Regions from separate parts of the Arthrobacter sp. JUb119 genome, predicted to be linked through region 2. Evidence: riboswitches for the same ligand, from Rfam matches in the RefSeq annotation. Region 2 holds a riboswitch; each other region holds the start of a gene.
The links. Region 2 has a riboswitch for S-adenosylmethionine ahead of M2368_RS07755 (bifunctional o-acetylhomoserine/o-acetylserine sulfhydrylase). Riboswitches for the same ligand answer to the same signal wherever they lie in the genome.
Positions count from the first base shown of each region.

Region 1: it holds a riboswitch for S-adenosylmethionine, as region 2 does, so the genes downstream of both, M2368_RS09845 (OsmC family protein) here and M2368_RS07755 (bifunctional o-acetylhomoserine/o-acetylserine sulfhydrylase) in region 2, are expected to answer to the same signal.
Region 3: it holds a riboswitch for S-adenosylmethionine, as region 2 does, so the genes downstream of both, M2368_RS11975 (ABC transporter substrate-binding protein) here and M2368_RS07755 (bifunctional o-acetylhomoserine/o-acetylserine sulfhydrylase) in region 2, are expected to answer to the same signal.

Region 1 is NZ_JANUFE010000003.1:180,869-185,050, reverse strand. Features, by position in the region: gene M2368_RS09855 (SDR family oxidoreductase) at 1-50, shown strand, start outside; gene M2368_RS09850 (L-idonate 5-dehydrogenase) at 40-1,095, shown strand; gene M2368_RS09845 (OsmC family protein) at 1,172-1,723, opposite strand; SAM riboswitch class IV at 1,755-1,876, opposite strand; gene M2368_RS09840 (DEAD/DEAH box helicase) at 2,017-4,182, shown strand, end outside.
Region 2 is NZ_JANUFE010000002.1:372,415-376,596, reverse strand. Features, by position in the region: gene metX (homoserine O-acetyltransferase MetX) at 1-265, opposite strand, end outside; gene M2368_RS07755 (bifunctional o-acetylhomoserine/o-acetylserine sulfhydrylase) at 268-1,611, opposite strand; SAM riboswitch class IV at 1,703-1,822, opposite strand; gene M2368_RS07750 (VOC family protein) at 1,995-2,639, shown strand; gene M2368_RS07745 (GNAT family acetyltransferase) at 2,701-3,117, opposite strand; gene M2368_RS07740 (CPBP family intramembrane glutamic endopeptidase) at 3,136-3,918, opposite strand; gene M2368_RS07735 (phosphotransferase family protein) at 4,015-4,182, shown strand, end outside.
Region 3 is NZ_JANUFE010000004.1:108,815-112,996, reverse strand. Features, by position in the region: gene M2368_RS11980 (ABC transporter permease) at 1-414, opposite strand, end outside; gene M2368_RS11975 (ABC transporter substrate-binding protein) at 426-2,057, opposite strand; SAM riboswitch class I at 2,181-2,272, opposite strand; gene M2368_RS11970 (NAD(P)H-binding protein) at 2,558-3,421, shown strand; gene ggt (gamma-glutamyltransferase) at 3,637-4,182, shown strand, end outside.

The DNA.
Region 1 (4,182 bases), on a different contig from region 2:
TGAACGGGCAGACCATTTTCATCGACGGAGGCATGAGCGTTGTCGTCTAATTCCCTCGCCACCAGCACGTTGGCCGTCGTGGCCCATGCAGCCGATGATTTGCGTATTGAACAAATCGAGCTGGCAGCGCCGCGAGCAGATGAAGCACGCGTTGCCATCGCTTACGGCGGTATCTGCGGATCAGACTTGCATTACTGGAGCCACGGCGCCGCCGGGGAATCGATCCTCAAGGCTCCAATGGTTCTCGGGCATGAAATCGTCGGGACCGTCATGCAGGCCGCCGCTGACGGCAGCGGGCCGGCAGCCGGAACCAAAGTCGCCGTGCACCCGGCAACACCAGGCGAGACCGGGGAACCCTACCCGGCCGACCGCCCGAATCTTTCCCCGGGGTGCACCTATCTGGGCTCGGCCGCCCGCTACCCGCACACCGAGGGCGCATTCGCCCGCGAAGTGAACCTGCCATCACGCATGCTGCGTGAGCTGCCTGCTGGCTTAGCACTGCGTGATGCGGCACTGGCAGAACCGGCTGCGGTTGCTTGGCATGCGGTGTCGCGCGCCGGTGAAGTCGCCGGCAAGAAGGCGCTGGTTATTGGTGCTGGGCCGATCGGAGCTCTCGCTGTAGCAGTGCTCAAGCGTGCCGGAGCCAAAGAAATCATCGCAGTGGACATGCACGAGAAGCCGTTGGAAATCGCCGGGAAACTCGGTGCCACTTCAACTTTGCGCGCCGATGACCAGGAAGCTCTTGCCCAGGTGGGCGCGGACGTGGTGATCGAGGCCAGCGGCAACTTCCGCGGGTTGGCCTCCGCCGTGCGCGGTGCCGTGCGCGGCGGTCGAGTGGTCATGGTCGGGTTGCTGCCCTCAGGAGAACAACCCGCACTCATTTCGCTGGCTATTACCCGCGAGCTGGAACTGGTTGGTTCCTTCCGCTTCAACGACGAAATCGACCATGTGCTTGCTGCCCTGGCCGACGGTTCACTGCAGGTTTCCGAGGCGGTAACCCACGAGTTCCCGGTCGCCGATGCGCTTGAAGCCTTCGAAACGGCCAAGGATTCGGCTCGCTCCGGCAAAGTCCTGCTGAACTTCCTGGGGCAATAGTTGGCTTCAGCTAGAAGTGCACCGCGGCGGCCCCTGAAGTCGGGGGCCGCCGCGGTGCTTTTTAGTTCAGCGAACTCTAGTTGGTCTCTGCGATGCTTACCGCGGTTGTCACGGGCACCGGATTGGCGAAGAGGTCCAGCACCGGGCAGTGTGCATCCACTGCGCGGCGCAGTTCTTCATAGCGTTCAGCTGATTCCGGTCCGGCAATCCGGATGTCCAGATCCACCGACGAGAAGCCGGGGCGGATGGTCTGGTCGATGCCGAAGAGTCCGCGGACATCGAGGTGGCCATTGGCCTGGATCTTCACGTCGTCCACCTGGATGCCGAGGTTCTGCGCGTACAAGCGGTAGACCACAACCTGGCAGGAGATGAGCGCTCCGAGCGCGTATTCCACGGGGCTTGCGGCCAGGTCGCTGCCGCCCAGGGCAGCTGGCTCGTCGACCTGGAAGGTGTGCTTGCCGGAGACAATGTTGCTGGCTACCGAATCGAAGCCTTCGCCCTCGACGGTGAAAGTCAATTGGGCACTTTGCGGGGCAGCCGAAATTCGTTCGCCCCAGCCCTTGCCTGCTTCCTGCAGGCGCTGTGCGCGGTCTTCGGATACGGTTGGGGCAGATGCTGCATTAGTCATGGGGAATTGATCCCCTTTCTGGCGCAAGGGGCGCCATCGCTTACGCATCTTGGCGTTCAAGATGCGTCGAATCTTCACCTGGGGCACCCCGCACAATGACGCAGGAGGGTTGCCGTCCACTCAGCCAGGGCTCAAAGAGTGGAACTCGTGATTCAGTGATTAATTTCTATCGGTTGCAGGGCCCGCGGGTAAAGGGCAGAAGTAACTTTTCGTCACCGGGCATCTTGCTTTCCGGCTCGCTAAGATGGAATCTAGCTCTCGGGCGCCCACTGCACGAACAATGAACGGCGAGTATGGAATTCCAGCTGACACTTTCTGCGGCCCAGACCTTGGTGACCGAATCCGAATACAACCTGGGCCAATTCCTGTGTGATTCCGGAAAAGTGCAGATCGCCAACCGGGTAATGCAACCGGGATCTACCCGCATCTCCGGTGTGGTGCTGCGTGAATCGGTGATGGCCCAATTGGAAATCACCGAGGGCAATATCAGCTTCACCAGCTTCTGCGGCAAGCATCCGGGGGTTCAGTCCTGTGAAGATGTCGCCGCCTTGCTCATTGAGGTCACCACCGAAGAAGACCAGGGCTTTTTCGTCTCCGACTCCGGGGTGGATCCCCACGCTTGGAAACGCAATAGCAAGCCGCAGTGGGAACGTACCCTTGACCGTCTGCTTCCAGTCATTTCCGATGAGCCGCTGGTTGCCGAAGAACCGCTGGGATTGATCCTGAAAGTGGTAAGCGAACCGCGTTATGGCGGCGAGGACGCGCTGACCTTGCAGGCACGCCCGGCCCGCCAGGGCACCAAGAGCCCCTGGATCCAAACCGGGATCAGCTGGCGCAATGTTGCTTTTGATACGCGGTTCTCCAAGAAGCAGCGTCGTGCGGTCGTTGAACTGGACCGGTTGCGTGAACACGTTGAACAAGATACTTATCGCCATTCGTGGGATCCCAAGGAGTGGATCTCCTTGATGGATCTTCCAGGCCAGGACCTGCTGGATGCGTTCGAAGCCCTGCGTGAAGCTGGAGTGCAGATCGTCAACGGCGGTTCTACGGCCAAGGCCCCGGTGGAGTTCAGCGAGCAACCAGCCATGGCACACGTGGATGTGCGTCGCGGTGAACATGGCCTGAGCATGGAAGGGAAGCTGCGCGGGCCGAGCGAAGAGCACGTCTACCTCTTGCCCATAGGCACGCCGCCGACCTTGTTGGCTTACGCGTCCAGCCCCTTGCCGAAGGCCAGGGAAATCGGTTTGGCCCGGTTCGCTGAACCGGTCACGAAGGAACTGGCCACATTTATTGAATCCGGTGCGCAATCCATCCCGCAGGAAGGCGTTGAGCTTTTCGAGCGCCAGCACCTGGACCGATTGCGCCTGATGGCACCGTTGAAGAGCGAGGATGACAGCTACAGCATCCCTGTTCCAGCACGCCCCAGCCTCAAGCTGTCCCTGGAGAGCATCCGAACTCCGCTGACCGTGAGCTATTCCTGGGAGTACGCCTCCGCGGGCCCCCGCCAGTATGCCGTGGAAAAGGAAATTGCTGCTTCGGTGCAGGACAAGCTCGGCGCGCAGGCTTCCTTGGGGCAACTGACCTCTTCAGGAATCTTCCCGCCGAAGGAATTCAGCACCTCCGAATCCATCGATTTCTTGGTCTACGCATTGCCGCTATTGGCAGAGCATCCCGATGTGGTCGTTGAAGAGCAGAACAGGCTGCCGAAGTACCGGATCAGCCACGCCCCGGCCGCTGTCAGTGTCGAAGCCGGCGAAAGCACGGGGGACTGGTTCGACTTGTCTGTGGAAGTGCTCCTGGACGAGACCAAGGTCCCGTTCCCACTGCTGCTGGAGGCCTTGACCAAGCAAGATGAGTATCTCGTCCTCGATGACCTTACGGTGATCCCGATTGATGGTGCAGATTTCACGCAGCTGCGCCAGCTGATATCAGAGGCCGGGGAGCTGGGCACGGTGCAGGGCGATACGATCCGCATCCATAAGTTGAGCATCGACTGGTGGCAAGAACTGGTGGATCTGGGCATTATCGAAGCCCAGCACAACCAGTGGCTGCAGACCATGAAGGCGCTGCAAAGCGGTGAAGAAATGCAGCCGGTCCAGCTAGCGGAAACGTTCAACGCTGAACTGCGCCCGTATCAGGGCCACGGCCTATCCTGGCTCAACTTCTTGCGTACCCATGATCTCGGTGGCGTCCTTGCCGACGATATGGGTCTGGGCAAGACCGTCCAGTTGCTGGCTTGCCTTGAACAAGCGCGCGTCGAGGATCCTGCCCAGAAATTCCTGGTGCTGGCTCCTACCTCGGTGGTGGGCAACTGGATCAATGAGGCGCAGCGATTTGCGCCGCAGATGAGAGTCACCGGCATCACTTCAACAGCTAGAAAGAGCGGCCAAAGCATGGCGTCGCAGATCGGTGACGCCCAATTGGTAGTTACCAGCTACACGATCTTCCGCCTGGCCTAT
Region 2 (4,182 bases):
CTACGAGCTCTTCCCACCAGCCGGCGCTTTGCGAATCGCCTTGCGCAACGTGGGCGTCACCGGTGAGCGCATGCATCACCAGCACCGCGTTGGAGCCATCAGCTGCTAGCGTCCCCCACGTTTCATAGGCCAGCACCACGTCCGGAAGGAATCCACCGAATTCGAAGTGGTGCTCCCCCACGGACTTACGGCGCAAAATGCCGTCTTGCCCGCCGGCGAGCTCTTCGGCGCGCAGAGTATCTTCAGTAGTCACAATGGATGCCATGCCTAGAGGGTTTCCTGCAGTTCCTTGTTCTCGAGGGCTGCAACTGCTTGGAAGCCCAGTTCCAGATCGGCCAGAATATCCTTGATATTCTCCAGTCCAACGCTCAGCCGCACCAGTCCCGGGCTCACGCCGGCCGCAACCTGCTCAGCTTCGGAGAGCTGGGCGTGGGTGGTGGAGGCCGGGTGGATGACCAATGAGCGCACGTCGCCGATGTTCGCGACATTGGAGTGCAATACCAGTGCGTCCACGAAGGCCTGGCCGGCTTCCGAACCGCCCTCCAGTTCGAACGCGATGATCGAGCCGGCGCCCTGATCGCTGTACTTCTGCGCACGCTCATGCCAAGGCGAGGACTTCAGGCCTGCGTAGGCGACCTTCTGCACTTCCTCGCGGGCTTCGAGCCAGTTGGCAACTTCTACGGCATTCTGGCCGTGGCGTTCAATGCGCAGCGACAAGGTTTCCAGGCCCTGTGCGATCAAGAACGCGTTGAACGGCGCAACCGAGGAACCCAAATCGCGCAGCAACTGCACGCGGGCCTTGAGGATGTAGGCCAGATTGGCGCCCAGGATGCCGTTGACACCCAGGTCGCGGGCGAAGACCAGGCCGTTGTAGGACTCGTCCGGGGTGTTGAAGCCCGGGAAGCGGTCGGCGTCCTTGGCGAAGTCGAAGTTGCCCGAGTCCACGATGACACCGGCAATGGCACTGCCGTGTCCGCCGAGGAACTTGGTGGCTGAATGGATCACGATATCCGCGCCCCACTCGATCGGGCGGATCAAGTACGGGGTGGCCAGGGTGTTGTCCACCAGCAGCGGCACGCCAGCTTCGTGGGCGATCGCCGAGATGCCCTCGATGTCCAGGACGTCCTGTCGCGGATTGGAGATGGTTTCCCCGAAGAAGGCCTTGGTGTTCGGACGCACCGCGGCGCGCCAATCATCCAGGTTGTCCGGGTCGGAAACGAAGGTGACCTCGATGCCCAGGCGCTTGAGCGTGTGCTTGAGCAGGTTCTGGGTTCCGCCGTACAGGCTGGGGCTGGCCACCAGGTGGTCGCCGGCTTCGGCCAAATTCAAGATGGCGAAAGTGGTGGCAGCCTGTCCCGAGGAGAGCAGCAGTGCTCCAACGCCGCCCTCCAGGTCAGCGATGCGGGTTTCCACCGCGTCGGTGGTCGGGTTGCCGATACGGGTGTAGATCGGCTCCAGTTCCTGCAGCGCGAAACGTGCAGCAGCGCTCTGGGCGCTGGGGAAGACGAAAGAGGTGGTTTGGAAAATCGGGAGAGCCCGTGCCCCGGTCGTCGGATCCGGGGTCTGGCCGGAGTGGATCTGACGGGTTTCAAATGACCAGTTATTGCTCATGGTTTCCTCCAAATAGCGTTTCATGACTATGGGGGTACGCCACTGAAAAGACACCGACAGGAAGCACCATATCGTGACGACTTCCAGGGGTAACCCGCGCTTGTCCTTGATGCCTTGTGCGTTCAAGGGCCAGGTCTTCACCCGGGGCACCCCACCGCGGTTGGAGGGTTGCCGCCCAGTAAGCCGGGGCTTGTTACTGGGACTCATGACCTGGTACCAGTTTGCCCGAAAACCGAAGATCTTTGCAACGCAAGGGCTGGTGATTGGACTCAATCGGTCATATTTCGCGAATATTGCAGGTTCATCGCAGAGTATTCGATAGCATCACGGAACTTAGGTGTGCCTAAGTAGAGACTCGCATCACATGTTGTCATGATGGGCACATGATGAGGCTAGATCACGTAAGTTATGCATGCGGCCCGGACGGGCTGTTGCCAACCGCTGAAAGAATCTCCGAGTCCCTTGGACTGGAATTCGTCAAGGGCGGCGTGCATCCACGATTCGGAACACGCAATGTCATCTTCCCGCTCAAGCATGGCCAGTACCTGGAGGTGGTTGAAGTCCTGAACCACCCGGCCAGCGACAAGGCACCCTTCGGACAGGCGGTTCGCGCCCGTTCGGAGCTCGGCGGCGGCTGGATGGGCTGGTGCGTCTCGGTGGAGGATCTATCCAGTGCCGAGGACCGCTTGGGCCGCAAGTCGGTGCCGGGCAACCGGAAGTTCCCTGATGGCCGCGAACTGACCTGGCAGCAGATTGGCATCAAGGGCCTGATCGCCGATCCGCAGTGCCCGTACCTGATTTCCTGGGATGAAGGATCCGAGGAGCTGCATCCGTCCAAGGCGCTGGAACCTGCCGGCGCCATCAGCCAGATCTCCATCGCCGGCTCGCGTGAACGGGTGCTGGATTGGCTGGGCCAGCCGCAGAACGTCAATTTGGGCGCTGTCACCATGCAATATGAAGCGCCGAATGGCACTCCGGGCATCATGTCGGTTACCTTTGAGACCGAGTCCGGAACCGTGGTGCTGTAAACAGTTCCGCAGAGATCGCAAGTAGGCGGGGACAATGGCGTCCCCACCTACTTTCTTTTCCTTAAGGCCGGTCCAGCCGCTTCCCCAGGACCACGACGTGCTGATCTTCGAAGCCCAGTCGTTCATAGAAATCGATGACGGCAGAGTTCTCCCCGCGGACCATGAGCTGCACCTTGGGCACGCCGCGATCCCGCAGCCACAGGACAGCAGCATCCACCAGCGCCCTTCCCAGGCCGTTGCCCTGCCGGCACGGATCCACCGCAACATAGTAGAGCCAACCTCGGTGGCCATCATGGCCAACCATCGCAGTAGCCATGAGTTGATCGTTCTCAACGATGGACAGCACCGTGGAAGTAGGCTCGGCCAAAGCCCGTCGGGCGTCGGCGAGCGCATCATTCCACGGACGAGTCAGCCCAGTTGCTTCCCACAATTCAACTGCTTGGCGAAGGTCCTCCTCGCGCAGCACGGTAATCTGCATTGGCTCAGCTTACCGGCGCTACTGGCCGATTCCGATGGCCGGCCCGACCAAGGCGTATCCCACGAAGCCGATGGCATCGAGCAGGAAATGCGCGATGACCAGCGGCATCACCCGCCCGTACTTCTGGTATACCCAGCCGAAGACGACGCCCATGAGCATATTGCCGATCATCGGCCCCACCCCCTGGTACAGGTGGTAGCTGCCTCGGATCATCGCAGAACCAATAATGGTGCTCCACAGGCCCAGCTTCAATTTCTTGGCGTAGGTGAACAGGAATCCGAGCATCAGCACTTCTTCGAGGATTGCATGACGTGCAGCCGACAGCAGAAGCACTGGGACGCTCCACCAATAATCGCCAAGATTCGCTGCTGACAGTGCCGTGGTGACGCCCAGTGCCCGTCCAGCGGCATAGACGCCCAGCGTTCCCACTCCCATGGCCAAGAACATCCCCGCCCCGAGCAGTGCGTCCTTGCCCGGCTTGCGCATATCGAAACCGATGTCCCGGATAGTTCGTCCGGTCGTGCGCTTCATCAGGTAGAGCGCCAGCACGACGGGTACCAATGCAAAGAAGATGTCCAGCAGCTGGTAGGAGAAATCAAAGAACTCGCGGGTGCTCAGCGGGTTGTTCAAGGATGTAGTCTGCTCGCGCAGTGGCGCCCGGGTGACCTTATCGGCAAAGCTCAGCAGCGAGTAGACCGCGCTTTGTCCCAACGACAGGGCAAGAACCAAGACGATCTCGAATTTGAGGGTCTTGCGGGTTGCTGTCTGCTTAACTTGTTCAGCGTTCACGTTTCCGATCATAGGCTGATCTGGCTGTGCGCGTACTGAGCAGCCACGTGGCAAACCTGCGATAGCCTGAGGTTGAGACCACCAGCAAGCTGAACGAGAAGAGTGCGAGTGAGCCGTCCTGCCACCATTGGAGAACTGCAGATTGCCCGTCAGCTCTGCCCCGATCTTTCCTGGGAAGACGCGGCGGTGAACGAAGGCGGACAATTCCACAAGGTGGTCATTGGCAATCCGCAAGCGGTGATTCGCATGGCGCGCACGCCAGCGGCCACGGAACAG
Region 3 (4,182 bases), on a different contig from region 2:
TGGCAGATTCAGCAGCGTCTTGCGCAGTTTTTCGCCCTTGGACAGGCTCGCCGCTGAGGCGATGATCAGGGCGAATACCACCGACAAAACGAATGCGCTGCCAGCCAGAATCAGGGTGGATCCAGCTACTTCACCGATTCGATTCGCTACTTCCGAACCGCTGGACAAGGAATATCCGAGATCTCCGCGAAGCAATCCCAGCAGCTGCGTGAAGTACTGCACGAAGACCGGCTGGTCGTATCCGTAGTACGCCTTCATCTGTGCAATGGTGGCCGGATCCGCGGCTGAGTCAGTGCTCAGGAAGATCGTGACCGGGTCATTCGGCAAGGCCTGCACAGCGATGAAAACCGCCGTGTAGGCCAGCCAAATGACCAATATTGCCTGTCCCAATCGTTTTGCGATGTAAATGCCCATGAGCTCGGTTCCTAGCCGTCGTTCTTCCAAGCACCTTGGAAGATTGGTGCGGTACCGGAAGTGAATTCAACGTTGGCGGAGTTATTGGCCCCATAGACCTGAACTTCGTCCCAAAGAATCAAGGTCAAGGCTTGGTCAAGCACCAGGGTACGCTGTTCTTCTTCCACCAACTTCAGGTGCTCTTCTTCGGTGGTTGCTGACTGCTCTTCGGCGAAAAGCTTGTTCAGTTCAGGATCGGCGCGAAGTGTCTGATTGTTGTTCGCAGTTGCGTAGACCGGGCCCAGTCCGCCGTATGCGAACTGGCGGGTGCCGAAGAACTCCACTTTGTCGTCGACAAGCGCGTTGGTCAGGAAAGTATTGTCCGCCGCGCGGTTGACCAGCTGGACGCCAATCTCTCGCCATTGCTGTTCAATCAGTTCGAACGCTGGCTTGATGACCACGGAGTTATTGGAGGTGGAGACCGTTACTTCCAGTTTCTTTCCGTCCTTCTCGCGAATGCCATCCGCGCCCGGCTTCCAACCGGCTTCATCCAATAATTGCTTGGCCTTTTCTGGGTTGTACGCCAGTTCGGAAGATAGGTCTACGAAACCTGGAGCCTTATGGTTCAGGATCGATCCGGAGATGACGTAGCTATCCGAGAGAACGGTTTCCTTAATGGCCTGGCGGTCGATTGCAATCTGCAGCGCTTGGCGGACTTTGACGTCTTCAAGCTTTCCCGAGCCAACACGTACTGCTGCGTGGTTGGTGGTCAGGTCTACGCCTTCAGCAGCTAACACCTTGCCACCGTTGGTACCCAGCACTTGTTCGTCCACCGGTTGCAAGCCTCGGACGAGATCTACCTGCGCGGACTGAACTGCCCCGGCACGGCTAGCTACCTCAGGAAGGTATTTGATAACCAAGGTATCCAGGTATGCATCGCCCTGGTTAGAGGCAGATTCTGGTGCCCAAGCGTAGTCATCGCGGCTGGTGAAAACCACTTCTTCATCAGGCTTTTCCGATTCAAAGACAAACGGTCCGGAACCAACGATCTTGGAGATCGAGGACTGCGCGGCGTTATCCAGTTCAAGGGTTTTCGGGGACACCAATCCAGCAGTTACTGAAGAAGTCGCCCGAAGGAAATTGGCATCCGGACGCTTGAGCGTGACCTTGACCTTGTTGTCCCCAACGACCTCTGCCGACTTGTAGGCGGCAAAGTCAACGTTCGGTGCAATCTGAGCTTCCTTGATGCCCTGGCCCAGCGCGTCCAGGTTCAGTTTCACGGCTTTGGCATCCAGTTTGGATCCGTCTGAGAAGGTGACTCCGTCGCGAATGGTGAACGTGAACTCGGTCTTGGCATCGTTGGCTTCGAATCCGCTGGCGATCCAGCCAACCAGCTTGCCAGCTTCCACGTCGTAGTAGGTCAGGCGATCAAGGACGGAATTCAGTACGTTGGCCTTCTCATAGAAACGCGCTGCCTGAGTCTGCCAATTGTTGATGGGGGTAACTTCAGCAAAAGTGAAGGTACCGCCTTCTACTGGTTCCCCTGGATCGGCTGCTGCTTCAGCGGCGCCAGTAGTATTGGCGTTGTTTCCGCATGCAGTGAGTGACAAGCCCAGAACGGCAAGGATTGCAGTGGCCTTCAGGCCAAAATGTGCTGTACGCATGGTTACAGATGTCCTCTCGGTTGGTGCCCCGAGGATTACGCATAGATTCCCTGTACGTTCTGCCTTGATTCCGGGACTACCCACGGCGAGTTTCTTCCGGCAGACCGTTGAGAAATTTAGCAATCTCCATCGGTCCTGGCCTTAGCACCGCTCCCGTTTACGGGTGGTTGCTGCGACTTCAACGAGCCAGGTCTCTCGGTCGCTCTGGATGGGGTGTCCGGCTGTACCGGCCGAACAGTTCAAGTCTGCAACCCCTGAATTCAGCAGACAAGCGTTACGTAAGCAGGGGTCATGAAGTCGCAGAACGCGTCCTGAAACAGCCGATACACGTCATGCTGCGCGTCATAAAATGCAATGCGCCGGACATAAAACGCTTTGTGACGCCAACTGTGGACAGATCCATGCGAATCCTTGCTTAATCGGCATTCCCATTCGATGGTTCCGGGAATTACCTCACGTCCTCGCCGGTTGTAGCAGATGCAGACCAACGAGAGGACCCCATGAAGATCGCAATTACCGGTGCCACCGGACAGCTTGGAAATCTAGTCATCGACGCGCTGCTGGCGCGCGGGGCGAATGCCGCTGATCTGGTCGCCATTGGCCGCTCCGAGCAGAAGCTGGAACCACTGGCAGGCAAAGGCCTGGAAACCCGCGTTGCCGATTACAACGCCCAGCCAACTCTCGTGTCCGCACTCGAAGGCATAGACAAGCTGCTGCTGATTTCGGCCAGCGAGGTGGGCCAGCGCGTTGCCCAGCATGAGAACGTCATCAACGCGGCCAAGCACGTGGATGTCTCGCTGATCGCCTACACCTCAATTGCCAACGCCCTGTCCGGCGGCATGAAGCTCGCCGACGAGCACATCGCCACCGAACGGCTGCTGGCCGGATCCGGCATCGACTACGTGCTGTTGCGCAATGGATGGTACATCGAGAACTACACCGACCAGCTGATGGGCTACCTCAACAGCGGCACGGTGCTCGGTGCCGCCGGCGATGGCAAGATCAGCGCTGCCGCCCGTGCAGACTATGCGGATGCCGCTGCGACCGTGCTGCTTTCCGAGGAGGACCAGAACGGCAGGATCTACGAGCTGGGCAGCGATAAGCCATTCACCCTCGCCCAGCTTGCTGGCGCGGTTGGCGCTGCCGCCGGCCAGGACATCGCCTACCAGGAAATGGATCCAGGGCAACTGGAAAAGATCTACGCTGATGCCGGCGTCCCCGGACCGTTCGCGCACATCCTCGTCGATACCGACATGCGCATTCGAGAAGGAGCGCTGGAAGTGGACTCCGGGGAGCTGGCTCAGCTGATCGGCCGCGCCCCGGCTTCCTTGGGCAAAGTCATCAAGGACAACCTGGACAAGTAGCCCAGGTGCACTAGGGTTCCAGCGGGCAGGCATTGGCGGCGATCGAGGCCGCGGTGCCTGCCCGCCGCTTTAACGCGTCACAACCCGGAATATTCGCGCGGCAATGCCGAAATTGCCGCGCAAACCCATGGTGCTGCGTGTCACAACCGCGCGGCGAGTTCCCGCTCCCGTAAATTTGCGCATACTTCATCCCCACCTGCAGAGGAGATCAAAGCATGCCACGAGTACGTTTAAGATCAGTTGCCTGCGCGGCAGCCATCGCCTTGGGCCTGGGAGCTTTCTCAGCGCTTCCGGCGAGCGCCGAACCACGGCACACCCAGAAGGACCCGACCGCCATCGGCACTGGAGGCGCAGTCTCGTCGGTCGATCCGGAAGCCACCGCTGCCGGCATCGAAATCCTGCGCAAGGGAGGCAACGCTGTCGATGCGGCTGTGGCAACGGCGGCGGCACTGGGCGTCACCGAACCCTATAGCGCAGGCATTGGCGGCGGCGGATACTTCATGCACTACGATGCGAAGTCGGGCAAGGTCAGCACCATCGACGGCCGCGAAACCGCCCCGGCAGGCATTGGGCATGATGCCTTCATCGATCCTGGAACCGGCGAGCCGTATAACTTCACCCCGGAACTGGTCACCAGTGGTGTGGCCGTAGGCGTGCCCGGGACAGTGGCCACCTGGCAGCGCGCACTGGATAATTGGGGTTCGCAGAACCTGAAACAGGTTCTGCGGCCGGCAACCCAGATCGCTTCACGCGGCTTTGTC